2 regions of the Marinomonas sp. 63XJN7_9_ISO-PGPR-S23-217 genome follow, and region 1 is predicted to be linked to the other one. Evidence: predicted binding sites of a transcription regulator. Region 1 holds the regulator's gene; the other holds the start of a gene.
What was found. Region 1 encodes LexA, which represses DNA repair genes until DNA is damaged. Its sites were predicted from a motif close to TACTGTNTANNTANACAGTA; they were not measured.
Positions count from the first base shown of each region.

Region 1 (7,786 bases):
CCTGAAGAAAAGGTGGAGTATAAGCGTCGTAAGTCACAGCAGCAGCTTATCGCTCGCATGGGCATTGACCCTGAAAATGACTGGGAAGCCCATTATGAAGTGCTGCCAGGCAAAGAGAAGGTAGTTGATGAGCTAAAACGCTTAGCAAAGAATGCCGATCAGATCTATCTGGCAACGGATTTGGATAGGGAAGGGGAGGCCATTGCGTGGCATTTGCGCGAAGCCATAGGTGGTGATGACAACCGCTACAAAAGAGTGGTCTTTAATGAGATCACTAAAAAAGCCATTCAAGCCGCGTTTGAAACGCCCTCTGAGCTTGACATTAACCGTGTTAATGCACAGCAAGCACGTCGTTTCTTAGATCGCGTAGTAGGTTTTATGGTGTCGCCTTTACTTTGGGCGAAAGTAGCTCGAGGCTTATCTGCTGGGCGGGTTCAGTCCGTTGCTGTACGCTTAATTGTTGAGCGAGAAAAAGAAATTCGCGCCTTTGTTCCAGAAGAGTTCTGGGAGCTGCAAGCGTTACTAAAAACGCCAGCGAAAGAGTCGATTAAGTTTGATGCGGTAAAATATCAAGGCAAAGAATATCGTCCGGTTAGCAAGGAAGAGTCTGATGCTCATGTGGCCCGACTGGATGGTGCGAGTTATCAAGTTAGCAATCGCGAAGATAAGCCGACCAGTAGTAAGCCTTCCGCCCCCTTTATCACTTCGACGTTACAACAAGCGGCGAGTACGCGTTTAGGCTTTGGTGTGAAAAAAACCATGATGCTTGCCCAGCGTTTATACGAAGCGGGTTACATCACATATATGCGTACGGATTCGACCAACTTAAGTGTTGAGGCTGTTGAGGCGCTACGAGAGTATATTTTATCGAACTTTGGTGATAAATATTTACCGAAAGAGCCACTACGTTACAGTAGTAAAGAGGGTGCCCAAGAAGCCCATGAAGCCATCCGTCCATCGGATGTGAACGTACGACCTGATGATCTGCAGAGCATGGAAAAAGATTCCCATCGTCTCTATGATCTGATTCGTAGTCAATTTATGGCATGTCAAATGACGCCAGCTTTGTATACCTCAACCTCTGTTACGGTAACGAGCGGCGAATACGAATTTAAAGCCAAAGGACGTATTTTGCGTTTTGATGGTTACACTCGAGCCATGCAGTCGTTCGCGAAAAAGGGCGAAGACAATATCCTACCAGATGTGGCTCAAGGGGAAACCTTGGCACTTGACTCTTTGTTGCCGGAGCAGCATTTTACTAAGCCTATTGCACGCTTTAGCGAAGCCAGTTTGGTAAAAGAGCTGGAAAAACGTGGTATTGGACGCCCTTCTACCTACGCTTCCATTATTTCAACGATTCAAGATCGTGGTTATGTACGGGTTGAAAATCGTCGTTTTTACGCTGAAAAAATGGGGGATATAGTCACCGAACGCTTAGTGGATAGCTTCCATTCTTTGATGAATTTTAGCTTTACTGCTGAAATGGAAGAGCAGCTGGATGATATCGCGGAAGGTAAGAAAGATTGGATTAAAACGTTGAATGCGTTTTATAAAGATTTCAGTGGTATGTTATCCAAAGCGGAATCACCGGATGAAGGGATGATGCCAAACGAGCCGACACCGACTGATATTGAATGTCCGACTTGCTCTCGTCCCATGCAAATCCGTACAGCGAGTACGGGGGTATTCTTGTCTTGTTCAGGTTACTCGTTACCACCTAAAGAACGTTGTAAGGCCACGATTAACCTGGTTCGTGGTGATGAAGCGATTGCCGTTGATGATGAGGAAGGGGAATCTAAAGCCTTAATCGGCAAACGCCGCTGTAAAATTTGTGGTTCGGCCATGGACAGCTATTTGATGGATGAGCATCGCAAACTGCATGTTTGTGGTAATAATCCGGCCTGTTCTGGGTACGAAGTAGAGAAGGGTTCCTTTAAAATCAAAGGTTACGATGGCCCTGTTCTAGAGTGTGATAAGTGTGGCTCCGAAATGCAGCTTAAAACGGGTCGCTTTGGGAAATACTTCGGGTGTACAAACGAAGAATGTAAAAATACTCGTAAGCTATTGAAAAATGGTGAGGCAGCGCCACCAAAAATGGATCCTGTTCCCATGCCAGATTTGGCTTGTGACAAAGTCGATGACCATTATGTATTGCGTGATGGTGCAACCGGTTTATTTCTGGCTGCCAGTCAGTTTCCTCGTAAACGAGAAACGCGTGCGCCGTTAGTGAAAGAACTGCTTCCATTTATGGATCAAATTGATCCTAAATATCATTTTTTCAAAACGGCGCCAGTTAAGGATAATGAGGGGCGTCCTACGGTGATTCGCTACAGTCGCAAAACGAAAGAGCAGTATGTGATGACCGAAGAAGAAGGCAAACCAACGGGCTGGAAAGCGTATTATGTTGGTAGTAAATGGGTTGTTGAAGAGGGTAAGAAAAAGAAATGAGTAACGCGAGTCAAGCAAGCGTTACCAATCAGAAGTTAGACGCAGCACGACGTTTTTTGCAGCAAAGCCAGCAGTGCGAAGAGTCTTGGTTGCTCGCTGGATTAGAAGGGGCGTCTTTGTTTCACCTTCGCAGTGCCTTGAACGGTTTGCTACAAGAGATCAAAACGGCTTATAGTCTGAAATCAGAATTAGATATCTTGAAATTACAACATGCAGCGAAAGAGATAGGGGTTGTGGTACCCACATTGAGCGAGCTAGCAGATCTTGCTTTACAACCCCTTTCTTGGCTGAATCAATTAGAGCAAGCATTCATTGCCCAGTTGGAATGTCACTATACATCGTTTTCTGGTATGAGTTCGGACAATATAATTGGTAAAGGATCGGATGCCGGTGCTTCAGTTGGTCTGTACTTGTCCAAGCTTGTTGAGTTGGTGTTGCGTTTTAGAGAAGAATCATCAGAGTATTAATTATGAAAGAATCTTATCTAGAGATTGTTGAACTCGATAATGGCGACATTGTGTTGAGACCAGCAAGTGAAGACGGAGAGAGTGTTGAGCCGCTGGCCACCTTGGTCATTTCCGATACAACGAAGTCGTACTTAAAAGAGCGGTATTTTGAATTGGCTAAGTGCATGTTTCATGCAGGTATAGACTTTGTTTATTCTGATGAATCCTCTTTTGGAGACGATGCTGAGTACTTAGAAGATTTGGAAATGCGCCCTAAAATCCTGCATTGATCAGGACGATATAAAAAATGCGAAGCCATGGCTTCGCATTTTTCTTGGCCGCCTATTAATGGTTGGTTAGGTCGGCCCGATTTTTATCTGTTAGAATATGTGCCGGGTTAGCTAAGGTATTAGCTTAAACGGTTTGTCTTATGACACCGACAGATAAGCCTTCGATGGCAAACTCTTCGCTTTCCAGATCAACAAGAATATCGTCAAATTCTTCATTCTCGGGTTGTAGACGTACTTGACTGCCTTTTTGATAGAAACGCTTAACCGTGACCTCATCGCCAATGCGGGCAACAACGATCTGACCATTACGAATGGTAGTGGTTTTATGGACAGCCAAGAGATCGCCCTCCATAATGCCAATATTTTTCATGCTGGTGCCGGAGACAGATAAAAAGTAATCCGCTTTAGGGGAAAACATATTAGGCGGCACGCTCACATGTGATGCGATGTTTTCTTGTGCAAGAATTGGAAAGCCCGCGGCCACTTTGCCAATGACGGGTAGGCCAAGCTCTTCGTCGTTGGCAGCCTCGACAGAGTCTTCAATTAATTGAATGCCTCGGGATGCGCCAGAGAGCATTTTGATGGCACCTTTTTTGGCAAGGGCCTTCAGGTGTTCTTCGGCGGCATTGGGCGATTTAAAGCCTAAGCGACCTGCGATTTCTGCACGTGTTGGAGGAAAGCCGGTTTCGCTAATAAATTCGCGAATGGTTTCTAGTACGTCAGATTGTCTTTTGGTTAATTTAATCATAGGGCCATCTGGTTGTTTATACAGTAACTGTTATTATATACAGCATCACCAACGATTCTCAATAATTTAAATGCTTTCAGACGAACTAAAAACACAAATTCATCTTGCTTATCGTGCTTCTTTGGAAGCAAAACAGCATAAACCCCGAGTTGGTCAGCGTCAGATGATCGGCGCAATCGCGCGTACTTTGGGGAATATCAAACAAGACAGCGAAGGTAATCGGCTAGACGAAAAGCACGTGGCGGTCATTGAGGCTGGAACGGGGACTGGAAAGACTCTGTCTTATTGTTTAGCGGCCATTCCAATAGCGAAAGCACGTGGCTTAAAACTCATTATCTCTACGGCAACAGTGGCTCTGCAAGAGCAAATTTTGCATAAAGAACTGCCTAACTTGCTTGCACACACGGAATTAAGCTTCAAATATACATTGGCAAAAGGACGTGGGCGTTATCTCTGTCTAAACAACCTTGAGAGCTTTTTAAGCTCGGAAGATCAAGGTATGGAGGACATGTTTGCAGGACTGTTTGAGCAGCATTTACAAGCTGATGATGTGAATACGGTTTTGTACCAAGAAATGGATGTGGCGTTATCTAAAGGCGAATGGGACGGGGATAAAGATAATTGGGAAGGCGTGATTCGCGATCAAGATTGGCGCCGCTTAACGACAGATCACCAACAATGCACGAACCGAAATTGTGCTAATTATTCTGCCTGTCCATTTTTTAAAGCACGGGCTGAGATTGAGGTTGCCGATGTGATTGTTGCCAACCATGATCTTGTATTAGCCGATTTATCTCTAGGCGGCGGCGCCATTCTTACGCCACCAAAAGAAACCATCTATGTCTTCGATGAAGGCCATCACCTTCCTGATAAAGCCATTGGCCACTTTCGTCATGAAGTGCGTTTACAGCAAAGTATTACTTGGCTTCGCCAGTTGGAGAAAAACCTAGTGAATTTGAAGCAGGAGTTGACCGATGCGGTCAGTTTAACTGGTCAGTTATTGCTGAAAATCCCCCAGCAGATTCAGAGTATTGTGAATTTTATTCAGTATGCTCAGCAAGGTTTGGCGCCTTACATACAAGGTTTAGGGTTGGATCAAGACAATAATCAGCACCGCTTTGAATTTGGTGTGATACCGGATGAGTTGCGACAATTGGCTTACAGTTTGCAGACGTCTTATCAGAAGCTGTTCAATAATATCGAAAGTATACAGGATGAATGTAAGAAAACCAAACAGAACGAAGGAATGGGGATTACCCCAGAAACAGCGGAGACTTGGCAGCCGATTTTGGGCGTGATTTTAGGTCGTTTAGAGCAATGTATTGATTTATGGCGTCTATACTCTACGGTTGATGATCAAAACTTTCCGCCTAATGCCCGTTGGTTAGTGGTGATAGGGCAAGGGATGGAGCAAGATGTTGAGCTTGGTGGTTCACCAATTCTGGCGGCCAATACGCTACGTCAGCAGTTATGGGATAAGTGCTTTGGAGCGCTGGTCACATCGGCCACACTGACCGCGCTGAATCAATTTCATCGTTTTAATATGCGCTCAGGGGTGCCTCGGGAAAGTGAATATTTGCGGGTGTTAAGTCCGTTTGACTTCCAGAATAATGGTCTATTGGTGGTGCCCAATATGGAGCATGAGCCAAATCGTGTGGATCAGCATACTGCGGAGATTGTGACGTATCTGAATGAGCATGTTCATACTGATAAGGGGAGTTTGGTGCTGTTTTCTTCGCGTCGTCAGATGGAGGAGGTAGCTAAATCACTTTCTGCTGGGTTGCAAGAGATTCTTCTTATTCAGGGCGAGCAGTCTAAACGGGTGATTCTAGATTCTCATAGGGCTAGGATTGATGAAGGTAAGGGCAGTTTGCTATTTGGGTTGGCCAGTTTTGCCGAAGGGGTAGACTTGCCTGGTAGTTATTTGACCTCTGTGTACATTGCTAAGATTCCTTTTGCGGTACCGGATGATCCCGTTGAGGCCACATTGGCTGAGTGGATACAAAAACGTGGTGGCAACCCCTTTATGGAAATTACCATCCCAGATGCCTCTTTGCGCTTGGTTCAAGCAACGGGGCGTTTGTTACGAAGTGAAAAAGACTCGGGAGAAATCCATATATTGGATAAGCGTCTCAAGACAAAGCGTTACGGGCAACAGTTAATTGATAGTCTCCCACCGTATCGTATGGTATAGCTTGTCGTCTTTTAATCCTACGACAGGGTATGAAAACGTGCAACTTAGCAAAGCAAGGGGTGATAAAAACCTATCATTTAGGTACACTCCCCGCAAAGTTTCATAAATTCAAAAATATAGAAGAATATAGATTCCAATATGGAAAACCAAACAACAGAATCCGCTCCAGAGAAAAAAACAAGACCTAAGCGTCCGCGCCGCTCTAATAAGCGCCCGAACAAAAATAGCAAATCGAATAATAGTGCGTCTGCACAAACAGCTTCTTCAGTGGCGGAAAAAATGGAAAATAACGGTTCAGTGTGGTCAATAGATCAGTTTCAAGTGCCAAAAGTAGACGGTAAATTACGCTTTCATGATTTAAACCTGCCTGACCGGGTATTAAAATCCATTTCTGAAATGGGGTTTGAGTACTGTAGTGAAATTCAGGCAGAAACCTTGCCAATGACTATTAAGGGATATGACATTATCGGACAGGCGCAAACAGGGACCGGAAAAACGGCTGCCTTTTTGATCGCCATGATCAGTGACTTTTTAGATTATCCGCTAGAGGGCAAACGTGCTAATCACTTTGCCCGTGGCTTGATTATCGCACCAACCCGTGAGCTGGCGTTACAGATTGCCGATGAAGCGGAGAAATTGACGTCAAATTGCCATTTGAATGTGGTCTCTTTGGTGGGTGGTATGAGCTATGAAAAGCAAAAGCAAGCTTTAGAAAACGAGAATGTGGATATTCTTGTGGCGACACCTGGCCGTTTGTTGGATTTTGCTCGCAGCAAAAAAGTTATGTTAAATCAGGTGGAATGCTTAGTGTTGGATGAAGCTGACCGTATGTTGTCAATGGGTTTTATTCCGGATGTCAAAAGCATTATTCGCATGACACCCCATAAAGAGAAGCGCCAAACGATGCTGTTTAGTGCGACTTTTCCAAAAGATATTCAGGTATTAGCACGCCAATGGACGTTCTTTCCGAAAGAAGTCTCTGTTGTACCAAAAGAAGCGACAAACCAGAATATTGATCAAGTGATTTATACGGTGGAGGCCGAGCAGAAATGGCCTGTTCTGCAGCAGTTGATTGAAGGTAATAACAATCAGAGAACGATTATTTTCGCGAATCGTCGTGATGAAACCCGCGACCTTTATGAGAAACTCAGAAAAGCGAATATTAATTGTGCAATTCTGTCGGGTGAAGTGGCGCAAGATAAACGTGTCAAAACATTGAAAAACTTCAAAGAAGGCATTATTCAAGTATTAGTAGCAACGGATGTCGCCGGGCGTGGTATTCACGTGGATAATATTGAACTGGTTGTTAACTATGCTTTACCGGAAGACCCAGAAGACTATGTGCACCGTATTGGTCGTACTGGTCGTGGCGGGGAGACTGGTAAAGCAGTCAGTTTTGCCAGTGAAGATGACGCCTTTTTGATTCCTGAAATTGAAAAGGTCGTGGGTGAAAGTATACGTTGTGAATATATGGTGAATACGGCACTTTAATACTTTTCTTACATTAAAAGCCTTTTACAATATGTGCATAGCGAATGCCATTGTGTAAAAGGCTTATCAAGTGAGTACCTATGAACTTAGAGCACCACTTTGCGGGTTTGGGTGAAGCATTTTTTGCCAAGACGCACATCCAGCCACTTCTTCAGCAGCGCCTGGTTGA
Region 1 is NZ_CM149678.1:2,957,223-2,965,008, reverse strand. It holds gene topA (type I DNA topoisomerase) at 1-2,448, shown strand, start outside; gene AC0VYI_RS13875 (DUF6586 family protein) at 2,445-2,915, shown strand; gene AC0VYI_RS13870 (hypothetical protein) at 2,918-3,184, shown strand; gene lexA (transcriptional repressor LexA) at 3,309-3,932, opposite strand; gene dinG (ATP-dependent DNA helicase DinG) at 4,003-6,126, shown strand; gene AC0VYI_RS13855 (DEAD/DEAH box helicase) at 6,265-7,617, shown strand; gene AC0VYI_RS13850 (protein adenylyltransferase SelO) at 7,698-7,786, shown strand, end outside.

Region 2 (7,786 bases), 1.8 Mb from region 1:
ATACTATTGTGCGAAAGCAGTCATCGACAGTGCGGTTTTGCAGGTAGGTATTTAGAAAAATTAAACCCCATTTTCATGCTAACCGATCCAGTTTGCCCCAGACCAGATACCGCTATTCACTAAATCTTTGGTCACCTTGATAATGGTTGCACGAGCCGCCAGCGCACTCGGAGAAAGGTCATCGTCAGGTAAACTGACCAGATAGTTTCGACGAATTAATTGGTTATCTTCAATGCGGCGGATAGATAATCCGTTTTTACCAAAGCGAGCGGCAGCCGCTCCGGGTTGAATGGTTGCCCCAAAGCCTTGGTGAACCGTGTCCATTAGAAGCGTAAGCCCATCAATTTCCATAATGATATTGGGGTGAATATTGTATCGTTCAAAAGCAGCCATCAAACTGGTCCGCAATCCATGTTGCCCACTTGGCATGATCAGCTTTATATCCGCTAAATTTTTGATATGTACGGGAGACAAGGCACCAGATGCATTTAAGTCTTCTGGTGAAGAGATGAGGAATAACTCTTCATCGAGTAACGCTTTTGTACTCCAACGATGAACCGTCTCTTTATGAAATAATATTGCCAAATCTAGCTGTCGCGTATTCAGCATATTTTCTAAATGTCCAGATAGCATCTCTATTATATGAAGATGGATATGAGGATAGTTCTCTCGCATTGCGCGAATTAGAGGGAGAGCAAGAACGGTAGCCGTCGTCGGTGGCATGCCGATACTGACATAGCCACTGGTTCGCTCTTTTTGAGCCGCCATGGCTGCCTGCTCTGCTTGCCTTATGGCAAGTTGAGCATGATGCATAAATGCAATGCCTGCACTCGTCGGAAGAGCCCCCGTTGATGTCCTGTTAAGTAGCCGTGTGGCAAGTTCGTTTTCCAATTTTGATATTTGCTGACTTAACGCAGAAGTACCGACGTCCAACTCAAGGGCGGCCTTACCTAAACTGCCGCATTCAACGACCTTTAAAAAGTACCTAAACTGTCGAAGTTCCATCGCTCTTTCACCTTTGTTTTTATGTTTTGAAGCTTGTTTATTCCTTCTATTTTATTCCTTCTATCGTTCGGAGAAAGTTTTCTTCTCTTGCAGGGTCAACAATCAACTACTTCAAAGCACTTAGAAAACGCCTATCCGCTGAACGTAAGACTTTCCAGCATATTTGTTCACCATTCGCTGCAATTGAACATGAAAACGCTTTAAAGTCGACCTTTCAGCTACTTTCAGTTTTAGCAACTAAAGACAGACAACTTTAACACACTAAAGTCAATGAGTTAGAAGTAAGTCATTGGTTTTTGTCTTCGCCTCCACACCACTTGCCTACACTCTGATTGCATTAGATTACTGACTTGATGTAATTTTAACGAAGACAAAACGCTGCTGTAACCCGCTACAAATGGGGGCTAAAAACATGGGAAAAATAAAATTAAAACGAATAAAGAAATAATCTTCTTCAGGTTATCAGACTATTTGAAGGATATGTAACCACAGTTGATGTGGCTATAGCGCAATAAGCAATTACCAGCTAAAGTTAGACAGCATACTTCTGATTTTGGCTAAGCAAACTGAATGCATAAAGAGAATTTAAAACTAAGCGCATCACAGCTACTAATCATTCTTGATAACGCAGCGCTTTACGGCATTCACAGCGTCAAACAACTGCATTTTTTTATCGATGTAGCCATGAGCATTGAGTCCCAAACAGATCGACCAACTTTAATGCAACTTTCTCATGCAGATGATGGATACGATCCAGAGTATAAGCGAGTTCAATCCATTTTTTTGAAGCTTTCATCCGGTTCAAAAAGCCGAGATAGGGACGGCCTAGAACTCCTAACATTCCTTGATCAGGGCAAAAACAAACGAATAATCCTGACAAAGAAAGGCGCAGACCTATGGAAAGCTATTAAAGTCTTGATTGGATAGGAATGGTAAATGACTGGAATTCATAAAAAACCTTTTTTAACTAGACATTAATGCTAATGGGTGTCTAGTCAAGTAAGAAAAGTCCAGTTCCATCCAAAATCAGAAGAAAAATTTAATTCATTGACCTAACAAGACATACAGGATTGGATCCAATGATAGATGTGATGAGCAACTTCGTCAGAATTGGTATCCATCATTGGCACATGTGAATTACCATAGATTCCCAGTTTAGGGAGATCAATGACTTTTACATTACCACCGGTGCCTTTCAGCTCCGCTACGTATTGGTCAACTTGTTTCCTATACCCTTGCCAAGTAACCGATCTATCAATGTAATCTCCCCACACAAACAAATGAGGTACCTGATTGGCAAGTCCTAACTTGTCAGGTGCTGATGCAGGTTCAACAACGACCACTCCTAGAAATAGATCAGGACGTTTGGCAACAGCTTCAAGTGCAAAATTTCCGCCTTGGCTATGAGCTACTAGCCACACAGGACCTATTTTCTCTAATGCTGAGTAATATGCCTCTAATGTAATAGATGCATGATCCGTCCAGCGCGGCACAAATTGTGAACAGAAATGGTCGAGACTATTTAACGGGAATTTTAGTCCCTCATATCCTTGACTTGGATCTGCATCACTTGAGTAGTGATCACTTTTACCGAATCTAAATAGTTCCCATGCTTCATTTCGTGTTCTGAAAATGGGGGCTGTATCGTATATTTCTGGATAAGGAGACCACCCCGCTCGCCCTCGTTCAACTGCATCACATACATATGTATCAAACCCTCTACGCAAAAAATACATTTGCCAGCCAGGTCGACCGTCTGGAGTAGTCTCCCAAGTCACTCCTGTCATCGCTCCACCATGCCAAAACATAATTGGACTATTACATTTCGGCTGAACTTGACGAACATATTGGACATAAATTTGCCCCGTTACATAGTCGCCGTTAAGATCGACTAAGCGAGCTTCCGCATTTCTTGCGACCTGTACTTTACGAGCTGGCTGCCCAGCCAGTGTAACTATTTTGCCACCTGAAAAAAAACTACCAATTTCAGCTAGATTGAGAGAATTTAACTCATTGTTACCCATAATATTTCCCCTTCACTCAACATCACGAGCGTAAAGTGTTGTTTGATCAATTGAAAACGCGCGGATTCTAATCCCAGTTGGAGAGACCTGCCTAAATACACTGACAACTTGATCCATCGCTTCTTCTACAACAATGGATTGTCGATATTCAGTTGCCCTAAATTGCATATCTACATAAACAGGTAGAGGACTTACAAAAGTAGAACTCAAGAGCACTATCTGACATTTAGCAGGATTAGCATGCAAAACTTCTCGCATCATTCTCTCTAGCCCTTCCTGAATAAATTCCTGATTTTCTCGAATCGTTCCATCAAGCGTTTCTGCATAAAAAATTTTAATAACAGGCATACCTATCTCCTACCCATAAACTAATGCCGTGGTTAAGATACTTGCAGCAAGTAACCCAGCAAAAAAACGTTTCATATTTATCTCCTGTTTTTATATTTATTCGATATGTCATTTAATTCTAATTTCACTAATGTATTATTAAAAATAATCTTTTATGCTAGTAGGCATTATAATTGGTGATACCTATGTTTAGATCAAAAGATATCGCACTTCTGCACGACTTCGTTGCGGTATGTGAAGCTGGGAACATGACTCGAGCTGCTCAAACCTTAAATACAACTCAATCAGCTATCACTCAACGTGTGCAACGATTAGAATCAGCACTCAAAACAAAGCTCGTTAAAAGACACTCTAGGGGAATCATTCCAACTGAACAGGGGAAAATTCTTCTTCGTTACGCAGCTAGGGTAAATTCGCTTATAGAAGATGCTGTTGCCGAAATCTCAGCATGGGAAGGTTCTCCTGTTGGTGCAGTCTCCATAGGACTCCCACCATCGGTGTCGTCAGTTTTGATAAGCCCACTGATTTCAGCCGTCAAAGAGAGGCTACCAGGGGTTGAGCTAACGGTTGCAGAAGCTTTTTCTGGGTACTTAGAAGGCTGGCTTCAGAATAACGAAATCGATTTTGCTTTCCTGTTTAATCAGGTAAGAAATGACCAACTTAGCCTAACAGATATACTTTATGAAGATCTTTATTTGATCAGTAATACTGCGTTAGCAAAGGATATGCCTCGGGAACTTGAGATCAGAGATTTAGAAGGGATTCCATTTGTTGCTCCTAGTCGCAGACATGGCCTAAGAACTGAGGTTCAGAGTGAAGCGGTACGCCAAGGTGTTGAACTAAACGTTGTTCTTGAAATTGATGCTGGGCATCAGCTAATTAAGCAAATAGAGCTAGGTGTAGGTGTCGCTGTGTTAGCTCGTTCATCGGTTATGTCTGAACTAGAATCTGGAATTCTAGTAGCCAAACCAATCATAAAACCCAAATTTACTCGAACTGTATCCCTAGCTGTAATGCAGCAAAAATCGGACTCATTTCTACTCAACCGCGTCAAAGAAGTTATACTAGATGTAGTTTGTGAATTAATTACGTCGGAACAGTGGCTTGGAGAGAAAATTATTCACTCCTAATTGAACTTTGATGGACTCTGAAGCTGAAATTATAGACATCCAAGTGCACCAGATGCCTAGATCCATCAGTTATATTAAGAAAACTAAGATGGCAATACTAAGGCTAAATATTTTTATAGCCGAAGCGCTATCGGATAGCTGGAGATAAAATACAAAAGAGCCAAGAGTTCAGGCGTGCTTTTGGCTCTTTTAAGTTAAAAAAGTTTTAACACTTCCCTGTTTAGTCACCTTCAAATTTTGCTACCGAAGACAAAGCGCTTTAAACGCCTAAAATCAACGTTTTAGTGGTACACAGCCGTGTTTTGTCTTCGCTCTAAAAAGTTTGTCTTCGTTTTAATTTCATCAAATCATTACAAAAATTAAATCCCTACCTACTTGTCAAAAAACAAACAAATACTGTATAAATAACCATATAAATATTTTCCTTTTGTGGAGCCGACTATGCTAACAAGCATCGCTATTTCCAATTTTGCTATTGTTGAGTCTCTTGAGTTGGAGTTTAAAAAAGGCATGACGGTGATTTCTGGCGAAACAGGCGCTGGGAAATCCATCATGGTGGATGCGTTGTCGTTGTGTTTGGGCGATAGAACTGATGCCGCCGTCGTGCGCCACGGGGAAAAGAAAGCGGATATTTCTGCGACCTTTGACATTACAGAATACCCACATGTTTATGAATGGCTGGAAGAAAGAGATTTAGAGAACGATCAACACTGCATTCTACGCCGTGTGATTAGCAAAGAAGGTCGCTCTAAAGCCTACATCAATGGTCGTCCTTGCACCCTTGGTGATTTAAAAGAGGTCGGCAGTTATTTGGTCGATATTCATGGTCAGCATGAGCATCAATCGTTATTAAAGAAAAGCGCACAGCGCAAGCAGTTAGACGAGTATGGTCAGCTTACCGAGCTTGCTAAGCAAGTGAGCCAGCAATACAGCACATGGCGCCAACTTAAAGAGGAGCTTTCTTTATTACAAAACCGCTCGGCTGAGCAGGATGCGAAAATTCAGTTATTGTCTTATCAGTCTCAAGAGCTGGAACAACTGGATTTAAAAGAAGGCGAGATCGAGACGTTGGAAAACGAGCAGGCGTTTCTGTCGAATATCGCCGACTCCCAATACAAGGCTTATCAAGCCAGCGGGATTTTGGTGGACAGCGACGAAGGTAACGTTTGCTCTTTGCTGAACCAGGCACTCAACAGTGCTGGCCAAATTCGTCCGGCCACAAAAGCGCTAGAAGATGCGCTAGAGATGATGAACGCGGCCTTAATTCAAGCTCAGGAAGCCGCAGATAGCCTCCATCACTACCAAGATACCTTAGAACAAGACCCTGAACGACTCAGTGACATCGAACAGCGCTTGTCTGATATATATGACACGGCACGCAAGCATCGGGTCTTGCCAGAGGCCTTGATCGCACTACGAACGTCTGTAGATGCCGAACTTGCAACATTGCAAGGCGGTGAAGAAAGCCTTGACCATCTTAAAGAAAAAGAAGAGCGCGCTTATGAGTCACTCACCGCGCTGGCAACCACTCTGACCGAAAAACGCATTGCTGCCAAAGACAAGTTAGCCAAACAAGTAGAAGAACAAATACACGGCCTTGGCATGCCCCATGCGCGTTTCTTTATCGATTGTCAGCCACTAAATCAAGTGACGGCACATGGCTTTGAAGAAATCGAATACATGATTGCCTCTAACCCAGGACAACCCGCTCAGCCACTACGTAAAGTCGCGTCAGGCGGTGAGCTGTCACGTATTAGTTTGGGGATTCAAGTCGTTACCGCCCATACGTCCATCATTCCGACGCTGGTCTTTGACGAAGTCGATGTGGGGATCAGTGGCGGTATTGCTGAAGTGGTCGGTCGAATGTTGCGTTCTGTTGGACAACGCGGACAAGTTTTCTGCGTCACCCACTTAGCGCAAGTAGCAGCACAAGGCAACCAACACCTACGTGTTAGTAAAAAAGTGGCTGACGATGCGACCTCATCACAAGTTTCACAATTGAAAGATCAGGACCGTACTCAAGAAATTGCCCGTTTGTTAGGCGGCATAGAACTGACCGAGCAAACCCTTGCCCATGCAAGAGAAATGTTGGGGAACGTGCAACTGCAATAACAAAAAAGGCCCACCAGTGCAGTAATGAATACTGCCTTGGTCGGCCTTTTAATATCGAAATACACGTTTAAAAACAGCCCATTTCCACATTGTCTTACCGCACCCTCATATCCCAACCATAGACAAGCCAGAAAACGAAGGTATCGTTTATTTTTTCTTAGGGCGAACGTACATGATCAAGCTGTGATCTTCGATGTCAAAGCCATATTCTTCCGCAATTTCGTGCTGACGCTTCTCAATCACAGGGTCAACAAACTCAATGACTTTGCCCGTTTCTAGGCAAATCATATGGTCGTGATGATCCCCTTTTGCCAATTCAAACACAGCCGTGCCCGCTTCAAAGTGATGGCGCATCACCAAACCTGCGGTTTCAAATTGTGTTAATACACGGTACACCGTGGCAAGGCCCACATCTTCACCATGATCAAGCAGGGTACGGTAAACATCATCTGCACTTAAATGATGCTCTCCTGCGTTCTCTAAAATTTGTAAAATTTTGACTCTAGGCAGGGTTACTTTGAGTCCAACTTTTTTTAGTTCTTGATTTTCACTGGTCATGAGGCATTCTCTATTCGATCTTGTTAATAATTACTTTATCATTAGCACACCCGAATTAGGATGTTATCAATGAAAAAATCAATTTTAGTTATATGCGCCTTATTTTCGCTCAGCGCATGCAGTTTATTTCCACCGCCATATAAAGTGCCAGTATCGCAAGGCAACATAGTCACAAAGGATCAGCTAACCCAACTCAAAGTTGGCATGACACAGTCCCAAGTGCTTTACTTGCTTGGTACACCATTACTTCGCGATACGTTCAAACCCGATATATGGCATTACTTGTACACTACAAAATACGCAACACCGGATACACCCAAAAGTGCTGCGCCTAAGCTAACGCTCATTTTTAAAGATGGCACGTTAACAAAGATTCAAAACGACTAACTGTTTTTCGCGGCTCGGTTGGCTCTAGCTTGTTTAGGGTCAACTTTGAGTTCGCGATAAATCTCCACACGTTCCCCTTCTTTTAGTGCCTGCTCATCGGCATTACGAACCGCTTTGCCAAAAATACCCAGCTTTGCGTTCTCAATATCCAAGTCAGGAAAGAAGCTCGTGATATTTGAACGACGCACCGCTTCTCTAACGGAACACCCCTCTTCAACGTCC
Region 2 is NZ_CM149678.1:4,775,547-4,783,332, forward strand. It holds gene AC0VYI_RS22205 (LysR family transcriptional regulator) at 79-1,005, opposite strand; gene AC0VYI_RS22210 (hypothetical protein) at 1,576-1,932, shown strand; gene AC0VYI_RS22215 (alpha/beta hydrolase) at 2,058-3,029, opposite strand; gene AC0VYI_RS22220 (hypothetical protein) at 3,042-3,377, opposite strand; gene AC0VYI_RS22225 (LysR family transcriptional regulator) at 3,563-4,507, shown strand; gene recN (DNA repair protein RecN) at 4,949-6,619, shown strand; gene fur (ferric iron uptake transcriptional regulator) at 6,767-7,177, opposite strand; gene AC0VYI_RS22240 (outer membrane protein assembly factor BamE) at 7,247-7,564, shown strand; gene AC0VYI_RS22245 (RnfH family protein) at 7,561-7,786, opposite strand, start outside.
Region 2: the regulator LexA is predicted to act here: its motif matches at 4,902-4,921, upstream of recN (DNA repair protein RecN).